Regions from separate parts of the Neorhizobium sp. NCHU2750 genome, predicted to be linked through region 3. Evidence: predicted binding sites of a transcription regulator. Region 3 holds the regulator's gene; each other region holds the start of a gene.
The links. Region 3 encodes PhoB, which activates phosphate uptake and scavenging genes when phosphate is short. Its sites were predicted from a motif close to TGTCATNNANCTGTCAT; they were not measured.
Positions count from the first base shown of each region.

Region 1: the regulator PhoB is predicted to act here: its motif matches at 3,757-3,773, upstream of NCHU2750_RS12090 (DUF47 domain-containing protein).
Region 2: the regulator PhoB is predicted to act here: its motif matches at 2,903-2,919, upstream of phnC (phosphonate ABC transporter ATP-binding protein).

Region 1 is NZ_CP030827.1:2,485,040-2,491,869, reverse strand. Features, by position in the region: gene NCHU2750_RS30510 (hypothetical protein) at 296-436, opposite strand; gene NCHU2750_RS12110 (trans-3-hydroxy-L-proline dehydratase) at 616-1,647, opposite strand; gene NCHU2750_RS12105 (AAA family ATPase) at 1,778-2,308, shown strand; gene NCHU2750_RS12100 (SDR family oxidoreductase) at 2,351-3,055, opposite strand; gene NCHU2750_RS12095 (NUDIX hydrolase) at 3,171-3,704, opposite strand; gene NCHU2750_RS12090 (DUF47 domain-containing protein) at 3,832-4,476, shown strand; gene NCHU2750_RS12085 (inorganic phosphate transporter) at 4,476-5,480, shown strand; gene NCHU2750_RS12080 (thymidine kinase) at 5,585-6,166, shown strand; gene NCHU2750_RS12075 (pseudoazurin) at 6,301-6,750, shown strand.
Region 2 is NZ_CP030827.1:4,123,289-4,130,118, forward strand. Features, by position in the region: gene phnE (phosphonate ABC transporter, permease protein PhnE) at 1-881, opposite strand, end outside; gene phnD (phosphonate ABC transporter substrate-binding protein) at 1,032-1,937, opposite strand; gene phnC (phosphonate ABC transporter ATP-binding protein) at 2,023-2,877, opposite strand; gene NCHU2750_RS19825 (DapH/DapD/GlmU-related protein) at 2,993-3,613, opposite strand; gene phnL (phosphonate C-P lyase system protein PhnL) at 3,610-4,332, opposite strand; gene phnK (phosphonate C-P lyase system protein PhnK) at 4,343-5,119, opposite strand; gene NCHU2750_RS19840 (alpha-D-ribose 1-methylphosphonate 5-phosphate C-P-lyase PhnJ) at 5,116-6,012, opposite strand; gene NCHU2750_RS19845 (carbon-phosphorus lyase complex subunit) at 6,009-6,830, opposite strand, start outside.
Region 3 is NZ_CP030827.1:100,764-107,593, reverse strand. Features, by position in the region: gene NCHU2750_RS00525 (aspartate aminotransferase family protein) at 1-1,169, opposite strand, end outside; gene NCHU2750_RS30270 (hypothetical protein) at 1,199-1,342, shown strand; gene NCHU2750_RS00520 (GcrA family cell cycle regulator) at 1,576-2,109, shown strand; gene NCHU2750_RS00515 (PACE efflux transporter) at 2,317-2,751, shown strand; gene phoB (phosphate regulon transcriptional regulator PhoB) at 2,833-3,516, opposite strand; gene phoU (phosphate signaling complex protein PhoU) at 3,560-4,273, opposite strand; gene pstB (phosphate ABC transporter ATP-binding protein PstB) at 4,352-5,146, opposite strand; gene pstA (phosphate ABC transporter permease PstA) at 5,155-5,994, opposite strand; gene pstC (phosphate ABC transporter permease subunit PstC) at 5,999-6,830, opposite strand, start outside.

The sequences.
Region 1 (6,830 bases), 1.9 Mb from region 3:
AAACCTTTGGTTACAAGTTTGGAATTGAAATACACCTTAAGGGTGTGTAATCCATATGTCATAAAAATAATTTACTTGAGGAATCACCAGGATGGATAACCGGCCACCCAAGCCGCGCGTTGTGGCGCCCGCAGGTCGCAGGCGACGAAAAGGCCTGATCGGGCGGGTGGTTGCGGCGTTGTGCCTGCCGTTCGTGTGCCTTTTGATCGCCATCAGACCGGATCTTTTCGACGAGGACAGCGACTGAGCCTGCGCCGTGCTCGGATTGCGGCGGCCATTGGCGATAGCTAAATGTTTATCGGGCCTGTGGCTTGCCCTGAAACGTGCGGATCTGGCGCATGGCAACGAGATATCCCTGTTCGTCCCCTATTCGGCGATAGCGCTCGGCGCGCCACGTCAACAGCTTGAACTGAAGCGTTCGGATCAGGGCTTTCATCTGTCTCTCCAACCTCCAGTCATTGGAGGCGATTACTCGCCTGTTTCATGGCGCTGATCGGAAGGGGCCGCAACAGGAATAAGGTTTCCGAGTGTTGCTGGCGGGTTTTTCAGGGCGGTTGCGACAAAGATGCGCAAGGTGCTGGCAGGCGCGTGGGCATGTTGGAGAACGGCCAAGCGCTATTTCAGCATCGGCCAGGTGTCGGAAAGCTTGTAGCCGCCGGGGAAGGGGTCGGAGGGGTCGAGCATCAGCTGCGACGTGCCGCTGATCCAGGCGCGGCCGGTGATCGACGGGATGATCGCCTTTTCTCCGGCGACCGTGGTTTCCTCGACGATCCTTCCGGTGAAGCGGGTATCGATGATGGAGATGCCGGTCAGGGTCTCGCCCTTGTTCAGTTCTCCTTTTGCATTGAGAAGCGCCATGCGGGCGGAGACGGCGGTGCCGGTCGGTGAACGGTCGATCTTGCCGGGCTGGATGGCGACGACGGATTTCGCCATCAGCTCGCCGTTCTCGCGGTAGGGCTTGCCGGCGAAGAGGCAGAAGGAAATATGGTTCCAGCCATCCTGTTCGGGATGGGAGAAGCCGAGCTGGCGATTGGCCTCGTTGGTGATCCTGATGCCGGTTTCGGCGATCAGGCGAGCGTTTTCCGGGCTGAGGTCGAGGCCGATCTCTTCAGGGTCGACGACGACGAAACTGTCGCCGCCATAGGCGGTGTCGACGGTGATCGTGCCGATGCCCGGCACGTCGAGTGCTGCGCCGAGCTTATGGGCAAAGCTCTTGACGTTGGTGACGGTGATCGTCTCGGCCTTGCCGTTGCGGCATTGGGCCTCGACCTCGACCAGTCCGGCGGGTGCTTCGAGGACCATTCTCGTCACCGGTTCGGTCATCGGGATAATGCCGCTGTCGAGCAGCACGGTGGAGACGCAGATGGAGTTGGAGCCGGACATGGGTGGTGTGTCTTCCGGCTCCATGATGATCCAGCCCATCTGTGCCTTCGGGTTTTTCGGCGGCACCAGCAGGTTGACATGGCGGAAGACGCCGCCGCGGGGTTCGTTGAGGACGAAATTGCGAAGCGTCTGGTCCCTGGCGATGAAGCGCGACTGTTCCCAGATCGTGTCGCCCGGCGGGGGCGCAACGCCGCCGACGATGACATCGCCGACCTCGCCTTCCGCATGGCAGGTGACGACATGGATGATCCTGGATGAGCGCATCTGTGTTTCCCTCGAATTTTTCCACGCGACCATTGCTGTCTTTTGCCTGGCCGTCTGCAATTTCGGTAATGCTATCCGTCAATTACGCTCGCGACAATGGATGATGGCAGCTCACGGGGAGATGATGATGATGAACCGTTTCGTGGTGATCAGCGGATGTTCGGGGGGAGGCAAGTCGACGCTTCTCGCAGAGCTTTTCGCGCGCGGGTTTTCCGTCGTGGAAGAGCCGGGGCGGCGCATCGTCAGGCAGGAACAGGAGGGAGAGGGACTTGCTCTGCCCTGGGTGGATCTGGCGGCCTTTGCCCGAAAGGCGATCGCGATGGCGATTGCCGACCGGAAGGCTGCTGCCGACAATGCCGGCTGGACCTTCTTCGACCGCGGGCTTGTCGATGCCGCTGCCGCTCTCGAATGGGCGACGGGGGAGACGACTGTCTGCCGGCTTGCCGCGTCTTACCCCTATCATCCGACGGTGTTCATGACGCCGCCCTGGCCGGAGATCTATGCGGGCGACGACGAGCGGCGGCATGGAATGGACGAGGCCGTTGCCGAATACGAACGGCTTGCGGCCCTCTATCCGGCGCTCGGCTACGAGGTCGTGCCGCTGCCGAAGGTGAGCGTCGGCGAACGGGCGGATTTCGTACTGGACCGGCTGCAGGGGTGAGGCTGCAACCGGTGTCCTGTCTTTCGGCTCAGACCGAACGCATCAGACCGAGCGCATCAGGCCGCCATCGACCTTGAGGTTCTGGCCGGTGATGTAGCCGGATCCCTCGGAAACGAGGAAGGAGACGGTGGCGGCGATTTCGGCGCTGGTGCCGTAGCGTTTCATCGGCACGGCATCAATGCGTTCCTCTGTGGCCGGCAGGCTGTCGATCCAGCCGGGCAGGATGTTGTTGATGCGGATATTCTCGCCCGCATAGGTATCGGCATAGAGCTTCGTATAGGCGGCAAGGCCGGCACGGAAGACCGCCGAGGTGGGGAACATCGCCGAGGGCTCGAAGGCCCAGGCGGTGGAGATGTTGACGATCGCGCCGGATTTCTGTGCCTGCATGATCGGGGTAATAAGGCGCACCGAGCGGATGACGTTCATCAGGTAGACGTCGAGTGCCGTATGCCACTGTTCGTCGGTGATTGCGGTGATCCCGGCGCGCGGGCCGTGGCCGGCACTGTTGACCAGCGCATCGACGCGGCCCCATTTCTCCATCACGGTGTCGACAAGGCGCTTCAGGTCGTCGGGCGACTGGTTGGAGCCGGTGACGCCTATGCCGCCCAACTCATGAGCGAGAGCCTCGCCCTTTCCGGATGACGACAGGATCGCGACCTTGAAGCCGTCGGCGCTCAGCCTGCGGGCCGATTCTGCCCCCATGCCGCTGCCGCCGGCGGTGATGATCGCTACTTTTTCTACTGCCATGGGAAGCTCCTTCGCTGCTGGATGCTGGCTGATCGACTGCGGCATCCTGCATATCATCCGGTCGCGACCGGCTGCAAAGCCCTTCTCCGCTGGCGCGGCCGTGGTGTGGCGGGGGTCAGCCCGCCTTAGGGGACTTCTTCCGCTTCGGCTTGAAGTCGATGATGATCGATTTGAGCTCGACCTCGCGAACCCGGTGGGCTGCCTCTTCCGGCGAGACCCAGGCGATCTGCCGCTGGCCGCGCTCCTTGAAGTTCCGGTCGATGTCCGTCACCTCGACGGGGAAGACTTCGACCGTGCAGGGGGCGACATCGCCATTGTCCAGCCATTTGAGATATGTGTAGCGGCCGACAGGCGTTTTCTTGGCCTTGCCACGCACGCCGGCCTCCTGCCAGGCTTCGATTTCAGCAGCCTCATGCGCCTTTTTCTTCTTCATCGGCCAGCCCTTGGGGATGACCCAGCGACCGCTGTCGCGCGAGGTGATGACAAGGATCTCGGCGTCGTCTGCATTGGCGGGAAACCTGTAGCAGAGTGCCGCATATTGCAGGCGGAACTCGCCGGAAAACAGCTTGTCCGGCATCTGCGCCAGCTGCTGCAGCAGGGTCTTCGGCTTGCCTTCCGGTGGCCGGGAAACTTTCTTGACAGGTTTCATGCCCGTTTAAATGCCGATTTTCACAGTTGATTCCAGCGGCCCGATAGCATTTATGACAGTTTTGTGACAGTGGCGCCGCAGCGCATCCACCGGGATGTGCTGCCAGGGCGATACCGAGGACCAGCAGATGATGAGCGTTTTCCGGAAATTGATGCCGCGCGAGGACAAGTTCTTCGACATGTTCTCGGCGCACGCGCGGACAGTCGTCGACGCGGCGGAAGCGCTCGGCCATCTTTTGAACGGAGAGGATGTGGCCAAGAATTGCGAGCGTATCGTAGCGCTCGAGGATCGTGCCGACAATATCACCCGCGACGTTCTCTTGGCCGTGCGCCGCAGTTTCATCACGCCCTTCGATCGCGGCGACATCAAGGACCTGATCCAGTCGATGGATGATGCGATCGACATGATGCACAAGGTGGTCAAGACGATCCGCCTGTTCGAGCAGACGAGCTTCGATCCGCTGATGAAGCAGATGGGCGAGGAGATCGTCAAGGCGGCGCATCTGGTCGCCGAAGCGGTGCCGCTGCTCGACAAGCTCGGTGCCAATGCGCAGCGGCTGAGCACGATTGCCGAGGAAGTCACCCGCGTGGAGGGCCGTTCCGATGAACTGCATGATCAAGGGCTGAAGGATCTGTTCCAGCGGCATGGCAGGACCGGCAATGCGATGGCCTACATGATCGGCAGCGAGATCTATGGCGAACTGGAAAAGGTCGCTGACCGCTTCGAGGACGTTGCCAACGAGATCAGCGGCATCGTGATCGAGAACGTCTGATGGATGTGACGCTGGCCTTTCCGCTGCTTGCCTGTTTGATCGGCATTGCGCTGTTCTTCGATTTTCTCAACGGCTTGCACGATGCGGCCAATTCGATCGCGACGATCGTCTCGACCCGCGTGTTGAAACCGCAATATGCGGTGGCTTGGGCGGCCTTCTTCAACTTCATCGCCTTCATGTTCTTCGGGCTGCATGTCGCCGAGACGCTCGGAACCGGTATCATCGATCCGGCGATCGTCTCGCCGCAGGTGATCTTTGCGGCGCTGATGGGGGCGATCGTCTGGAATATCGTCACCTGGGTGTTCGGCATTCCCTCCAGTTCCTCGCATGCACTGGTCGGCGGGCTGGTCGGGGCGGGACTGGCAAAAGTCGGATTCAATTCAATCGTCTGGGCGGGTTTGCTCAAGACGATTGGCGCGATCTTCATGTCGCCTGCGATCGGCTTTTTTCTGGCGCTGGTCCTCGTCCTCATCGTCTCGTGGATCTTCGTGAAGCAGACGCCGTTTGCCGTCGACCGGACGTTTCGCATCCTGCAATTCGCCTCCGCCTCGCTCTATTCGCTCGGCCATGGCGGCAATGACGCGCAGAAGACGATGGGCATCATCGCCGTGCTGTTGTTCACACAGGGCCATCTCGGCGGCACTTTCTACGTGCCGTTCTGGGTTGTGATCTCCTGCCAGTCGGCCATGGCGCTCGGCACCCTGTTTGGTGGCTGGCGCATCGTCCACACGATGGGTTCGAAGATCACCCGGCTCAACCCGATGCAGGGTTTCTGCGCCGAGACGGGTGGGGCGCTGACGCTGTTCGGCGCGACATGGCTCGGCATCCCGGTTTCGACCACGCACACGATCACCGGCGCGATCGTCGGCGTCGGGGCGGCCCGGCGCGTCTCAGCGGTGCGCTGGGGGCTGGCTGGCAATATCGTGATCGCATGGGTCGTCACCATGCCGGCGGCGGCCATCATCTCCTATCTCACCTATGTCATCGCCTCGCTGTTCGGCTGATTGATTTGCTGTTCGGTTGGGCAGCAGGCGGCTTGCCGTAAATATCTGTGACTATCGGCGGCCCGGTCTTCCGCTTGTTGCGGGGGAGTAGGACAAAGCCCGGCATGGCCAAGCTCTATTTTCACTACGCGACGATGAATGCCGGCAAGTCGACCATGCTCTTGCAGGCCTCCTATAACTATCGGGAACGGGGCATGCGCACGGCGATCTTCATCGCCGCGCTCGACGACCGTGCCGGCAAGGGGAGGGTTTCCTCCCGGATCGGCCTGTCGTCGGATGCCATCCCCTTCGGTTCCGAGGACGACCTTTTTGCCGCGATCACCGCCATGCATGGCGAGGAGCCGCTGGCCTGCGTCTTCGTCGACGAAGCGCAGTTTCTCTCCGCCGAGCAGGTCTGGCAGCTGGCGCGGATCTCAGACCGGATCGGCATTCCCGTCATGGCCTATGGCCTGAGAACGGATTTTCAGGGCAAGCTTTTTCCCGGTTCATACGAGCTGCTCGCCATTGCCGACGAATTGCGCGAGGTGCGCACGATCTGCCATTGCGGTCGCAAGGCCACCATGGTCGTCAGGGTCGATGCCGAAGGCGAAGTGATCCGCGAGGGCGCGCAGGTCGAGGTCGGCGGCAACGAGCGATATGTGTCGCTCTGCCGGCGCCATTGGGAAGACAAGATGCGTTGCCACTGACGCCCCTGGTGGCGCTCACGCCACCAAAAATACGGGTTATCCCCCCGCCGTTGACCAATGTCAAAGCACGATGGCCTTTTGGCGTTAAAACGCAGTCATCGCGATCGAAACGCGAACCCTCGCAGGAGAATTTAATGAGCAGAACGATCCTCAAGACCATCATTCTTGCAGCCGTTGCTGCCCTCATGGCCATGCCGGCATTCTCCGCCGAGATCGAGATCAAGATGCTCAACAAGGGTGCCGATGGCGAGGCGATGGTGTTCGAACCGGCAGCAGTCAAGGCGGCTGTCGGCGATACCATCAAGTTCGTCGCCACCGACAAGGGGCATGACGTGGCCTCGATTGCCGGCCTCGTTCCGGATGGGGTGGCGGACGTCAAGGGCAAGATCAGCCAGGACGTTTCGGTCACCGTCGACAAGCCGGGCGCCTATGTCTTCAAGTGCACGCCGCATTTCGGCATGGGCATGGTGGCACTGGTGGTGGTCGGTGATGCACCGGCCAATCTGGATGCGGTGAAGGCTGCAAAAATGCCGAAGAAGGCCAAGGACCGGCTGGATGCCGAAGTGGCCAAACTCGGTCTCTGATTTTCATAAGACGTAAGAAACAAGACCCTTTTCATTACCTAAGCATTTTCTTTTTCATCACCTAAATATTGTTGCCGGGC
Region 2 (6,830 bases), 300 kb from region 3:
ATCAGCCGGCGGCGAAGCCAGGCGGAAAACTGGTCGATGATGATGATGCTGACGAGCAGCAGGATGATGATCGCATAGGTCTTGGCAGCGTGATCGCGGCCGATCGCCAGACGGAAGACTTCACCGATGCCGCCGCCGCCGACCGCACCGATAATGGTCGAGGCGCGCACGTTGATCTCGGCGCGCAGCAGCGTGTAGGAGACGAAGTTCGGCAGCACCTGGGGAACGATGGCGAAACGCACCCGCTCGACCCAGCTTGCACCGGCAGCACGCAAGCCCTCGTCCGGCTTCATGTCGGAATTCTCGACCACCTCGAAGAACAGTTTTCCAAGCGCACCGATCGTATGCACCGTGATCGCGATGATCGCCGCGATCGGGCCGATCGACAGGATCGCCGTCAGCAGGCCGGCAATCACGATCTCCGGGAAGGCGCGCAGGATTTCCATGATGCGGCGCACGACGAAACGCGTCACCCCGGCGCCGACCAGATTGGTCGAGGCAAAGAAGCAGAGCAGGAAGGCAAGGGCTGAACCGATGATCGTCGATACCAGCGCGATGTTGATGGTGATCATCAGCTGGTAGAAGAAATTCGGGATGTAGAGCGAGGCCGTGATGTAGTGGCGATCAGCAGTATAATTGTACTTGAGAGACCCGTCGGCATAGGGCGAGGGCAGGTCGAACATGGCCCGGACGATTTCCATCGGGCTGTCCGGCACGAAACTGCGGATGAAATCGAAGAAGAAGGGCAGCCGCTCGAAGAACTTTCCGGCATTCGCCTCATTGGCAAAGCGCAGCGAGGCAAACAGCACGGCGAGAAAGATAACGATCGAGATCGCCGTGTAGACGCGCCGCGTGCGCAGCTGCTGCCGGTAATGCTGCATCATCATCGATGCCGCGGATCCGAGCGCGCCCTCCCGGGTGCTGATCGGGCCACCATTGTTCCGTTCGCCGACTATTGCCATGATCTGCGCTCTCTCTTGAAAAACGGCGGCGCTGACAAGAGCGCCGCCGCCAGAGGATGGGGATGAAAATCAGCCGCCGATAACCGACTTACGGGCGTCGATGATCGTCTGGTAGAAGGACGCATCGACCTTGATGTAGTCCTTGTTGTCGCCCTGGGTGTAGAACTTGAAGCAATCGTGGTCCTTCTTCGGCAGGTCGAGGAAGAAGGCTTCGATCTTGTCGCGCATGGCTTGCGGCAGCTTGTTGGAGACCATCAGCGGGCCGTTCGGGATCAGCGGCGACTTCCAGATCTGGACAATGTCGTCCATGTCGAGAATGCCCTTGCCGACCATCTGGTGCAGGTTGCCGCCGGTATAGCCTTCTTCCCACTTGCCAACGCCCGAACCGAAGGTCGTGCCGGCATCGAACTTCTTGTCGAGAACGGCGAGGACGAGGTTCTCATGGCCGCCGCCGAAACCGGTTTCGGAGAAATAGTCCTTGACCGGCATGCCGATTTCCTTCGGCAGCGCGACGTTCGGGACGAGATAGCCCGAGGTCGAGTCCGGATCGGCGAAGCCGAGCTTCTTGCCCTTCAGATCTGCGAGCGTCTTGATGCCCGAATCCTTGCGGGCAACCATGATCGAGTAGTAACCGCTCGAACCGTCCGACTGGGTGTAGGTCAGGATCGGGGAGACGGCGTTCGGGTCCTTGATGGCGATTGCGGCATAGGAGGAAGCGCCCATCGAAGCGATGTCGATCGTGCCGCCGAGCAGACCCTGGATGACGCCGTTATAGTCCGGCGACGGGAAGATCTGTACTTCCGGAACGCCGGTCGCAGCCTTCAGGCCATCGGCGACGCACTGGGTGCTGCGGATCTGGTCGGCTTCGTTTTCCGAGCCGTCGAGGCCGATGCGCAGAACCTTGACGTCCTGAGCCATGGCGGAACCGGCGAGCACGGTCAGCGCGACGGCAGAGAGAAGAGCTTTTTTCAGCATGGTGATCTCCTGTTTCCGGTTCGTCCGGAGTTGGGTCATGAAAAGAGTGCCCTTGACGCGGGCTTTACGATCGGCGGTGCGGCTCTCAGGCTCTGGCGCTTGCCAGTGTGCCTTGTCCGGCCAATTCCTGGCCCGCGGCGACCTGCGCGGCGGGAATGTTGATGCTGGTCGAGGTCATCGTCTCGTCGATGCCGGCGCCATCCTTGTCGGAGCCGTAGATCTGCTGGATGGCTTCCGCGTTGAGCGCCGATGGCGGACCGTCGAACACGACGCTGCCCTGGGCCATGCCGATGATCCGCTCGCAATAGCTGCGGGCGGTATCGAGCGTGTGCAGGTTGGTGATGACGGTAATGCCTTCGCGTTCGTTGATGTCGCGCAGCGCATCCATGACGATCTTGGCGTTGAGCGGATCGAGCGAGGCGATCGGCTCGTCGGCCAGAAGCATCTTCGGCGACTGCATCAGCGCGCGGGCGATCGCCACGCGCTGCTGCTGCCCGCCGGACAGCGTGCCGGCACGCTGCATCGCGGTCTGTTCGATACCGAGGCGCTCGAGCGCTGCGATCGCCGCCAGTCGCTCATCGTCGGAAAAAATGTTGAACAGGCTCATCAGCGTCGAGCGGTGGTTCAGCCGGCCGAGCATCACATTGGTCAGCACGTCGAGGCGCGGCACGAGATTGAACTGCTGGAAGATCATCGCGCAGTCACGCTGCCAGTTGCGCAGCCTGGCGCCGCGCAGCGACGATACTTCGGTGCCGCCAAATTGGATCGAGCCGGAACTCGGCTCCTGAAGGCGGTTGATCATCCGCAGAAGGGTGGACTTTCCGGCGCCGGAACGACCGATAATGCCGACCATCTGGCCCTGGGGAATTTCCACGTTGACGGCATTGACCGCAATGCGATCGCCGAAGCGCCGGGTAACATTCCTCAGTTCAAATTTCATTCTTTCACGCCTGTCCAATCCCCTGATGAGAATCGGATTAGACTTGGTTGATGAAGCCTGAATGTCGGATTTATGTCCGTTTTGTTAAAAGCAATCTGGCCCTAAGACCTGTCCGTCAGGTGGAATATCGGGCGATGAAATCCTCCGCCGACAGCATCCGGAAGTCGTCGAGAGCGGTTCTAAGCTTCGAGTGATCCCAGTCCCACCATGCCAACTGGTCCATTTTGCTGCCGATCTCGCTGCTGAAACGTTCGCGGATCAGCCTGGCCGGCACGCCGCCAACGATCGTGTAAGGGGCGACATCCTTCGACACGACGGCACCGGCACCGATCACCGCACCGTTGCCGATAGTGACGCCGGTCAGGATCGTCGCTCCATGCCCGATCCAGGTGTCATGGCCGATGACGACCGGCTTTGATCGTCTGGCGGCAAAATAGTCCGCTTCTTCCGGCTCCAGATCGCCCCAATAGTCTCCGGGCCGGTAGGTGAAGTGATGCAGCGTGGCGCGCTCTACCGGATGGTTTGTCGCGTTGATGCGCACGAAGGCGGCGATATTGGAGAACTTGCCGATCTTCGCGTTCCACAAATGCCCGTGCTCCATGACATAGGAATAGTCGCCGATCTCGCATTCGCGAACCCGGCAATATTCCGTCACCTTCGTATATCTGCCGAGCGTTGTGGCTTCTACCCGTGCGGTCTCATGGATGCTCGGTGTTTCGGATAACAGCCGGCTCATGCTGCAATGGCCTTTCGCGGAGAGAATGCACTGACATCGAGAATGCGGTCGGCTACGGCCTCGCGCACCTCCTCGTCATGGAAGATGCCGAGCATCGCAACGCCCTCTTCCTTCTTGGCGGCGATCATCTCGACCACCACGCGGCGGTTGGTCGCGTCGAGCGAGGCGGTTGGCTCATCGAGAAGCAGGATGCGGTGGCTGGTAATGAAGCCGCGGGCGATGTTGACCCGCTGCTGCTCGCCACCGGAGAATGTGGATGGCGGCAGCGACCAGAGTTCGCGCGGCAGGTTGAGTCGCGAAAGCAGCTGGGCTGCATTTTCCCTGGCAACGGCAGCCTCGATACCGCGCGCGACGAGCGGTTCGGCAACCACGTCGATCGCAGCCACACGTGGCACGGTACGCAGGAACTGGCTGACATAACCCATGGTGTGGCGGCGCACGTCGATGATCGTGCGCGGGTCGGCGCTGGCGATATCGATGATCCGGTCCCCCTGAACACCTTTGTGGTCCACCAGGATCTGCCCCGCATCGACGGCATAATTGCCGTAGAGCATCTTCAGGATCGAGCTCTTGCCGATACCAGATGGGCCTCCGAGCACGACGCATTCGCCGGCGGCGACCGAAAAATTCACATCGTTGACGACCGGCAGCTTGATGCCGTCGCGCAGATGCATGGTGAAGCTCTTGAAGACTTCCGAGACGACGAGGGGTGTAGTCATCAGGCCCTCCTTACACTTGCAGGATCGAGGAAACGAGAAGCTGGGTATAGGGCTCGCGCGGATCGTCGAGCACCCGGTCTGTCAGGCCGTGTTCGATCACGTGACCGTCCTTCATCACCATCATCCGGTGCGACAGCAGGCGGGCAACCGCCAGATCATGGGTGACGACGATCGCCGCCAGCCCGAGATCGTTGACGAGGCCGCGCACCAGGTCGAGCAGCCGCGCCTGCACCGAGACGTCGAGACCGCCGGTCGGCTCGTCCATGAAGACAAGGCGCGGGCCGGTCACGAGGTTGCGGGCGATCTGCAGCCTCTGGCGCATGCCGCCGGAGAATGCGCGCGGCTGATCGTCGATACGGTCGGCGGAAATCTCCACCCGGCCAAGCCAGTCCGTCGCCGTCTCGCGGATCTTGCCGTAATGCCGGTCACCGACCGCCATCAGCCGCTCGCCGACATTGGCGCCGGCAGAAACGGTCATCCGCAGCCCGTCGGCCGGATTCTGGTGGACGAAACCCCAGTCGGTGCGCATCAGGAAGCGCCGTTCCGCCTCGCTCATCCGGTAGAGATCGCGGAAATTGCCGTCGCGCATCCGGTATTCGACGCTGCCGGCGGTCGGCAGGAGGCGGGTGGATATGCAGTTGAGCAGCGTCGTCTTGCCGGAACCGGATTCGCCGACGATGGCCAGAACCTCGCCCGGCCAGAGCTCGAAATTGACATCCTTGCAACCGATCCGGCTGCCATAGAACTTCGATACGCCGCTGACCTTGAGAAGGGGAAGGTCACTCATTCTGCTGCCTCCTGGCCCTTGGCTTGTTGCTGCGCCGGCATCGCACCGACATGTCCGTGATTGCGGCGATCCTCGCAATGGTCGGTGTCGGAGCAGACGAACATCCGTCCGCCGCGGTCGTCGAGGATGACCTCGTCGAGATAGACGCCATGCGCTCCGCAGAGCGCGCAGTCCTGCTCGAAGGCTTGAATTTCGAACGGGTAGTCCTCGAAGTCGAGGCTGACGACCTCCGTATGCGGCGGCACCGCATAGATGCGTTTTTCGCGCCCGGCGCCGAAAAGCTGCAGCGCATCCGACATGTGCATTTTCGGATTGTCGAATTTCGGCGTCGGCGACGGATCCATGACGTAGCGCCCATCGACCTTCACCGGATAGGCATAGGTCTTGGAAATGCGGCCATTGATGGCAATGTCCTCGTAGAGCTTCACATGCATCAGGCCGTATTCTTCCAGCGCATGCATCTTCCGCGTCTCGGTCTCGCGCGGCTCAAGGAAGCGCAACGGTTCCGGGATCGGCACCTGGTAGACGAGGACCTGATCCTCGCTAAGCTTCTGCTCGGGGATACGATGGCGTGTCTGGATGATCGTCGCATCCTTGGTATGTGTCGTCACCGCAACCTCGGCGACCTTCTGGAAGAAGGCGCGGATCGAGACGGCATTCGTCGTGTCGTCGGCGCCCTGATCGATGACTTTCAGCACATCCTCCGGGCCGATGATCGAGGCGGTCACCTGTACGCCGCCGGTGCCCCAGCCATAGGGCATCGGCATTTCTCTGGAGGCGAATGGCACCTGATAGCCGGGTATCGCAATCGCTTTCAGGATCGCCCGACGGATCATCCGTTTCGTCTGTTCGTCGAGATAGGCGAAATTGTAGGTGGCGAGATCGGCAGTCATTCTGCAGCATCCTTCATCTCGGTTTCGCCCTCGCCGCCCTTGCGGGCGGCCGCGATATCGGCCCGCATCTTGCGCACCATCGCCAGTTCCGCCTGGAAGTCGACGTAATGCGGCAGTTTCAGATGCTCGACGAAGCCGGTCGCCTGCACGTTGTCGGAATGGGAGATGACGAATTCCTCGTCCTGCGCCGGCGCGGTGATGTCTTCGCCGAGTTCCTCCGCACGAAGGGCGCGATCCACCAGTGACATCGACATTGCTTTCCGCTCGCTCTGCCCGAACACCAGCCCATAACCGCGGGTAAATTGCGGTGGCGCTTTCGAAGACCCTTTGAACTGGTTGACCATCTGGCATTCCGTCACCCTTATGCTGCCGAGCGAGACGGCAAAGCCGAGTTCCGGCACCTCCATCTCCACCTCGACTTCGCCGATGCGGATCTCGCCGACGAACGGGTGGTTGCGGCCATAGCCGCGCTGGGTCGAATAGCCGAGCGCCAAAAGAAAGCCTTCATCACCGCGGGCGAGCGCCTGCAGGCGCAGGTCCCGGCTCATCGGAAATTCCATCGGTTCGCGCGTCAGGTCGCCGGCGGCATGATCCTGTGGCAACTCGCCATCCGCCTCGATCAGCCCCTCATGCGCCAGAATGTCGGAAACCCGCATGATCTCTTCGTCGCCTGCTTCTCGTCGAGCGGGTTCCTCGACCGCTTCGTCGGACAGAAGCGATGGGTCGAGCAGCCGATGGGTATAATCGAAGGTCGGACCGAGCAACTGTCCGCCGGGCAGGTCCTTGTAGGTGGCCGAGACGCGCCGCTCCACCTGCAT
Region 3 (6,830 bases):
GAAAGCGCTTCCGCGGCCCGCTCTATGCGGGCCAAGCCCTCGCGTGCCTCTTCGGCGGTGACGACGAGCGGCGGCAGAAGACGCACGACGTTGTCGCCGGCCGGCACGGCCAGCAGATGTTCGTTGCGCAGGCCGGTCACGAGATCGCCGGCCGGTATCTTGGCCTTGACGCCGAGAAGCAGGCCCTCGCCGCGGATATCCTCGATCACCGTCGGGAAGCGGTCTTTCAGAGCGGCAAGGCCCTGACGGAAGACAAGTGCGACATCACGGACGTTTTCGAGGAAGCCGTCGGCCAGCACGATATCGAGGACCGCATTGCCGCAGGCCATGGCCAGCGGATTGCCGCCATAGGTGGTGCCATGAATGCCGGGCTTCATGCCGGATGCGGCTTCGGCCGTGGCAAGGCAGGCGCCGAACGGGAAGCCGCCGCCGATGCCCTTGGCGATCGCCATGATATCGGGTGTAACGCCTGCCCATTCGTGGGCAAACAGCTTGCCGGTACGGCCGACGCCGGTCTGTACCTCGTCGAGAATGAGCAGCAGGCCCTTTTCGTCGCAGATACGGCGCAGTTCCCGCATGAATTCCTTCGGAACCGGGCGAACACCGCCTTCGCCCTGGATCGGCTCGATCAGCAGGGCGCCGGTGTTCTCGTTGATCGCCGCATTCAGCGCATCGAGGTCGCCGAAAGGCACCTGATCGAAGCCTTCGGCCTTCGGGCCGAAACCTTCCATGTATTTTTCCTGGCCGCCGGCGGCGATCGTCGCGATGGTCCGGCCGTGGAAGGCACCTTCGAAGGTGATGATGTGGAACTTTTCCGGATGGCCCTTGGAGAAATGATAGCGACGGGCCGTCTTGATGGCGCATTCCAGCGCTTCGGCGCCCGAATTGGTGAAGAAGACCTTGTCGGCGAAGGTGGCTTCCGTCAGCCTGCGGGCAAGACGCTCCTGCTCGGGGATTTCGTAGAGGTTCGACAGATGCCAGACCTTCTCGGCCTGCGACTTCAGCGCGGCGACGAGGTGAGGGTTGGCATGGCCGCAGGAGGTGACCGCAACGCCGGCGCCGAAATCGAGATATCGCTCGCCGCTTTCCGTCACCAGCCATACACCCTCGCCGCGCTCGAAGCGCAGGGGGGCCCGGGCAAACGTGTCGAAAAGCGCAGATTCAGCCATGGCGACAATCACTCCTAAGGCGTCCAGCAATGGACATTCCAGAAAATCAAAATGCCGCCCACGGGGCGGCGGCGGCACTATCACCATTCACCTGGGGAAAGTCAACAAAAGTCATGAAAACACGGCAATTTGAGTGCCATTTCAGCCGAAATTTCGGTCGGCCGAAGCTGTGACAAAAATGACTCTCTCAGAAAGCAAGTTGGGGAAAACCCGGAAAACGATTCGCGGCGATTCCGGGGACTCTTGTCACGGAGTCCGCCGACCTCTAGGTTAATGATCAATTACTAGACTGCATGCGGCGGAACTAGTCACCAAAAGCATAGATGTAGTGCGTGTTGCGGAATGTCTTCCGCGGCAATGGTGAGGGATTCTGCATGCCACCAACGTTCAAAGGCGGAGAACGGGCATGAACTGGACGGACGAGCGCGTCGAGAAACTCAAGAGGCTATGGGCCGAAGGCCTGAGCGCCAGCCAGATCGCGGCGCAGCTTGGTGGCGTCAGCCGCAATGCCGTCATCGGCAAGGTCCACCGCCTCAACCTGCCGGGTCGCGCAAAGGCCGGCGGCACCGTTCCGACCAACCGCGCTCCCAAGCGCCCTGCAGCTGCCGCTCCCCGGGCTCCGAGCTTTGCTGGTCGCGCGCCCACCCGCACGATTGCTCGCCCGGTCGGTGCTACGGCACTCAAGGAAGAGGTCGAGTTCGAGGCATCGCAGGAACTGGTCTATCGCCCGGCTTCCAACGTCGTCGTTCCGATCTCCCGCAAGCTTGCCCTGACCGAACTGACCGAACGCACCTGCAAGTGGCCGGTCGGCGATCCGCTGACCGACGAATTCCACTTCTGCGGCTGCGAGTCCCCGGACTCCTCGCCCTATTGCAACTATCATGCAAAGCTCGCCTATCAGCCGGTCCACGACCGCCGCAAGGCTGCAACACGCTCCTGATCCAAGGCTGGATCTTCTGGAAAAAGCGGGCTCGAAGCCCGCTTTTTTGTTTGCCGCAATCGGGCGAGCGACCTGCGACACCGCGGCGCCAGAGAAAACTTGCGGACAGGCTTTCAAACCACTATCTGATGTGCCGTGAGGACGGCCTCCCCCAGAACGGGTATCAATCGCCGGGACGACCCGGCAGAGCCCATGGGGTTTGCAGACATGCGCAGCACAAGCGATCATATTCGCCACGCCATCAGTTTCGAAATCATCGGACTTGCGATCTTCACGCCGCTGGCGGCATTCGTGTTCGGCCTGCCGGTCAGCCATATTGGTGTCGTCGGCATCGTCTCGGCCACGGTGGCGACGGGCTGGAACTATCTCTACAATCTCGGCTTCGACCAGTTGATGCAGAAATTTCGCGGCGGCACGCAGAAAAGCGTGTGGCTGCGGGTCGCGCATTCGGTGCTGTTCGAGCTTGGCCTGCTGATCGTGCTGATGCCGTTCATCGCCTGGTATCTCGGCGTCGGCCTCCTCCAGGCACTGGTGATGGATATATCTTTCGCGCTGTTTTACCTGGTCTATGCCTTCTTCTTCAATCTGGCCTATGACAGGCTATTCCCCCTGCCCGAATGGCGAGAGCAGGCCAGAGCCTGAAGGTTACGACAGAAACGAAAACAGCCCGAGGTGAGTGATCACGCTCGGGCCGGGATTTCACACGTTGCGATCGACGTCCGATCAAGACTCCATCGAATAGCCCGCGCCGCGAACGGTGCGGATGACATCCTGCATGTTGGAAAAGTTGAGCGCCTTGCGCAGGCGGCCGACATGGACGTCGACGGTGCGTTCGTCGACGTAGATGTCATGGCCCCAGACGCCATCGAGAAGCTGCGAGCGGGAAAAGACGCGGCCGGGCGAAGTCATCAGGAATTCCAGAAGGCGGAATTCCGTCGGCCCGAGACGGACTTCACGGCTCTTGCGATGAACGCGGTGCGTTTCGCGATCGAGCTCAATGTCTCCGCAGCGCAAGACGCTGGAGAGAACTTCGGGCTTGGCGCGGCGCAGCATCGCCTTGACGCGAGCCATCAGCTCCGGCGTCGAGAATGGCTTGACGACGTAATCGTCGGCACCGGTGGCCAATCCGCGAACACGTTCGCTCTCCTCGCCGCGTGCCGTCAGCATGATGACGGGAAGGCGCTCGGTTTCGGGCCGCATGCGTAGACGCCGGCAAAGCTCGATACCCGACACGCCGGGAAGCATCCAGTCGAGGATAAGAAGGTCAGGCGCACGTTCCTGCAGCCTGATCTCGGCTTCATCCCCTCTCAAGATCGTCTCGACCTCGTAGCCCTCGGCTTCGAGATTATAGCGGAGGAGGACGCTCAGCGCTTCCTCGTCTTCCACGACAGCAATTCTTGGCTGCATGCTCAATTCGCTCCGTCACATCAGCCCACCGAGCCCAAAGGGCTCAGTTGGCGAGAGCACCGACCGTGTTCGACGTATCGTCCTTCGGACGTTCGCCTTCCGGCTGGGCACCAGTCGTAATGTAGTAGATGGTTTCTGCGATATTGGTCGCGTGGTCCCCGATGCGCTCGATGTTCTTGGCGCAGAACAGCAGATGCGTGCAGGTGGTGATGTTGCGCGGATCTTCCATCATGTAGGTCAGAAGCTCGCGGAACAGCGACGTGTACATTGCGTCGATCTCTTCGTCGCGCAGGCGGATGGCTTCGGCCTTCTCCGCCGAACGGCTGGCATAGACGTCCAGCACTTCCTTGAGCTGGACGAGCGCCAGATCGGACAGATGCTCGATGCCGCGGGCGAGCTTGCGCGGTACGCCGGTGCCCTGCACCGCGATGACGCGCTTGGCGGTGTTCTTGCCGAGATCGCCGACGCGCTCCAGATCGGCTGCGATGCGCAGTGTGCCGACGATTTCGCGCAGGTCTGCCGCAACCGGCTGGCGGCGGGCAATGGTGCTGATCGCCTTGTCCTGGATCTCGCGTTCGCCGTGGTCGAGGATCACGTCGTCGGAGATTACCTTCTGCGCCAGCGAAGAGTCCGAATTGACCAGGGCACGCACGGCATCGCCGCACATCTGCTCGGCCAGGCCGCCCATTTCGGAGATGCGGCGGGTCAGGTATTGCAGTTCTTCATCGAAAGCCGATAGCGTGTGGGTCGAAGCCATCTTCGGGTCCTTCCGGAAACAATATTCACGAAAATCGTGCGACTGGGTCGCAGGGTTTTGGGCCTGAAACGAAACCGATCAGCCGAAGCGGCCGGTGACGTAATCCTGGGTGCGCTTCTCACGCGGAGAGGTGAAGATCTTCGCCGTCTCGTCGAATTCGATCAGCTCGCCGAGATACATGAAGGCGGTCTGGCGCGAGACGCGGGCAGCCTGCTGCATGTTGTGGGTGACGATGACGATCGTGTATTCGGCGCGCAGTTCGTCGATCAGTTCCTCGATCTTTGCGGTCGAGAGCGGGTCGAGAGCCGATGCCGGCTCGTCGAGCAGGATGATCTCCGGCTTGACGGCAACGGTACGGGCGATGCAGAGGCGCTGCTGCTGACCACCGGAAAGGCTTGTGCCGCTGGCATTCAGCTTGTCCTTGACTTCATTCCACAGGGCCGCACGGCGCAGTGCCGCCTCGACGCGCTCGTCCATCTCTGCCTTGGAGACCTGTTCATAGAGACGGACGCCGAAGGCGATGTTCTCGTAGATCGACATGGGGAACGGCGTCGGCTTCTGGAACACCATACCAACCTTGGTGCGCAGCAGGTTGAGGTCCTGGTTGCGGTCGAGAATGTTCTTGCCGTCGACCAGAACTTCGCCGTCGGCGCGCTGCTTCGGGTAAAGTTCGTAGATGCGGTTCAACACACGCAGCAGGGTCGACTTGCCACAGCCCGACGGACCGATGAAGGCGGTGACGCTGCGCTCGGGCAGGACCATCGAGATGTCCTTCAGGGCCTTCGATTCACCGTAGTAGAAGTTGAGATTCTTGATCTCGATCTTGGCGCGGTCGGAGACATTCTGCGGAGCAACTTTTTCCAAGGAAACCATTTCGGTCATTATCCTTCTTTACGTCCGGTGAGGCTGCGGGCGATGATGCTCAGCGACAGAACCGTGAGGGTGATGATGAGGGCACCGGTCCAGGCAAGCTGCTGCCATTCGGCATAGGGGCTCAGCGCGAACTGGAAGATAGTAACCGGCAGGCTGGCGATCGGCGCATTGAGATTGCTGCTCCAGAACTGATTGTTCAGAGCCGTGAAGAGAAGCGGTGCCGTCTCGCCCGAAATGCGGGCGATGGCCAGGAGCACACCCGTCACGATGCCCGACATCGCAGCGCGATAACCGACCGAGCGGATGACGATCCAGCGCGGCGCACCGATCGCGGTCCCGGCTTCGCGCAGGGCGTTGGGCACGAGGTTCAGCATGTCTTCGGTGGTGCGGACGACAACCGGGACAACCAGGATCGCGAGCGCCACGGAGCCGGCAATGCCCGAGAAATGCCCCATCGGACGGACCAGCAATTCGTAGACGAACAGGCCAATGATGATCGACGGCGCCGAGAGAAGGATATCGTTGATGAAGCGCACGATCATGGTCAGCTTGCTGAAGCGTCCGTATTCAGCCATGTAGGTGCCGGCAAGGATGCCGATCGGCGTGCCGATGATCATGGCGATGATCGAGACGATCACGCTGCCATAGATGGCATTGAGCAGACCGCCGGCGGAACCCGGAGGCGGGGTCATTTCGGTGAAGACGGCGAGATTGACGCCAGCCAGCCCCTTGTAGAGCAGCGCCCCGAGGATGAGTGCCAGCCAGGCGAGGCCGATTGCGGCAGCGGCGACGCAGAGACCCATCATCAATCCGTTGGTGGCCTTTCGGCGTGCATAGATCGTGCTCATGAGATCAAGCTCCTGCCTGGCGACCCATCCGCAGCAGCATGTAGCGGGCGGCTGCCAGAATGAGGAAGGTGATGAAGAAGAGGATGAGGCCGAGCGACATCAGCGACGATACGTAGAGATCGCCGTCAGCCTCGGTGAATTCGTTAGCGATCGTTGCCGAAATCGTCGTACCGGGCGCGATGATCGATGCGCTCAGGCGGTGCGAGTTGCCGATCACGAAGGTGACGGCCATGGTTTCACCGAGTGCGCGGCCGAGAGCCAGCATGACGCCGCCCATGATGCCGACCCGCGTATGCGGGATGACGATGCGGCGGATGACTTCCCAGGTGGTGCAGCCGATGCCGTAGGCAGATTCCTTCAGAACGCCCGGAACCGTATCGAACACGTCCCTGGTGATCGAGGCGATGAACGGCAGGATCATGATGGCCAGGATCAGCGACGAGGTCAAAACACCGATACCATAGGGCGGTCCGGCAAAAATGTCGGAGAGGACAGGCACATCGGCGAAGAGATTGATGAGGAAGGGCTGGACGGTCGCCTGCAGGAAGGGTGCAAAGACGAACAGGCCCCAGATACCGTAGATGATCGACGGAATACCGGCGAGAAGCTCGACGGCAATGGCGATTGGGCGACGCAGCGGGCGCGGGCAGAGTTCGGTCAGGAAGACGGCGATGCCGATGCCGACCGGAACGGCGATGACGATGGCGATGGCGGCGGTGACGAGCGTGCCGTAGATCGGCGCAAGCGCACCGAAGGTCTCGGCCACGGGGCTCCAGCGCTCTGTCGTCAGGAAAGCGGGACCGAAGGTCGTAAGCGCCGTCCAGGAACCGGTGACC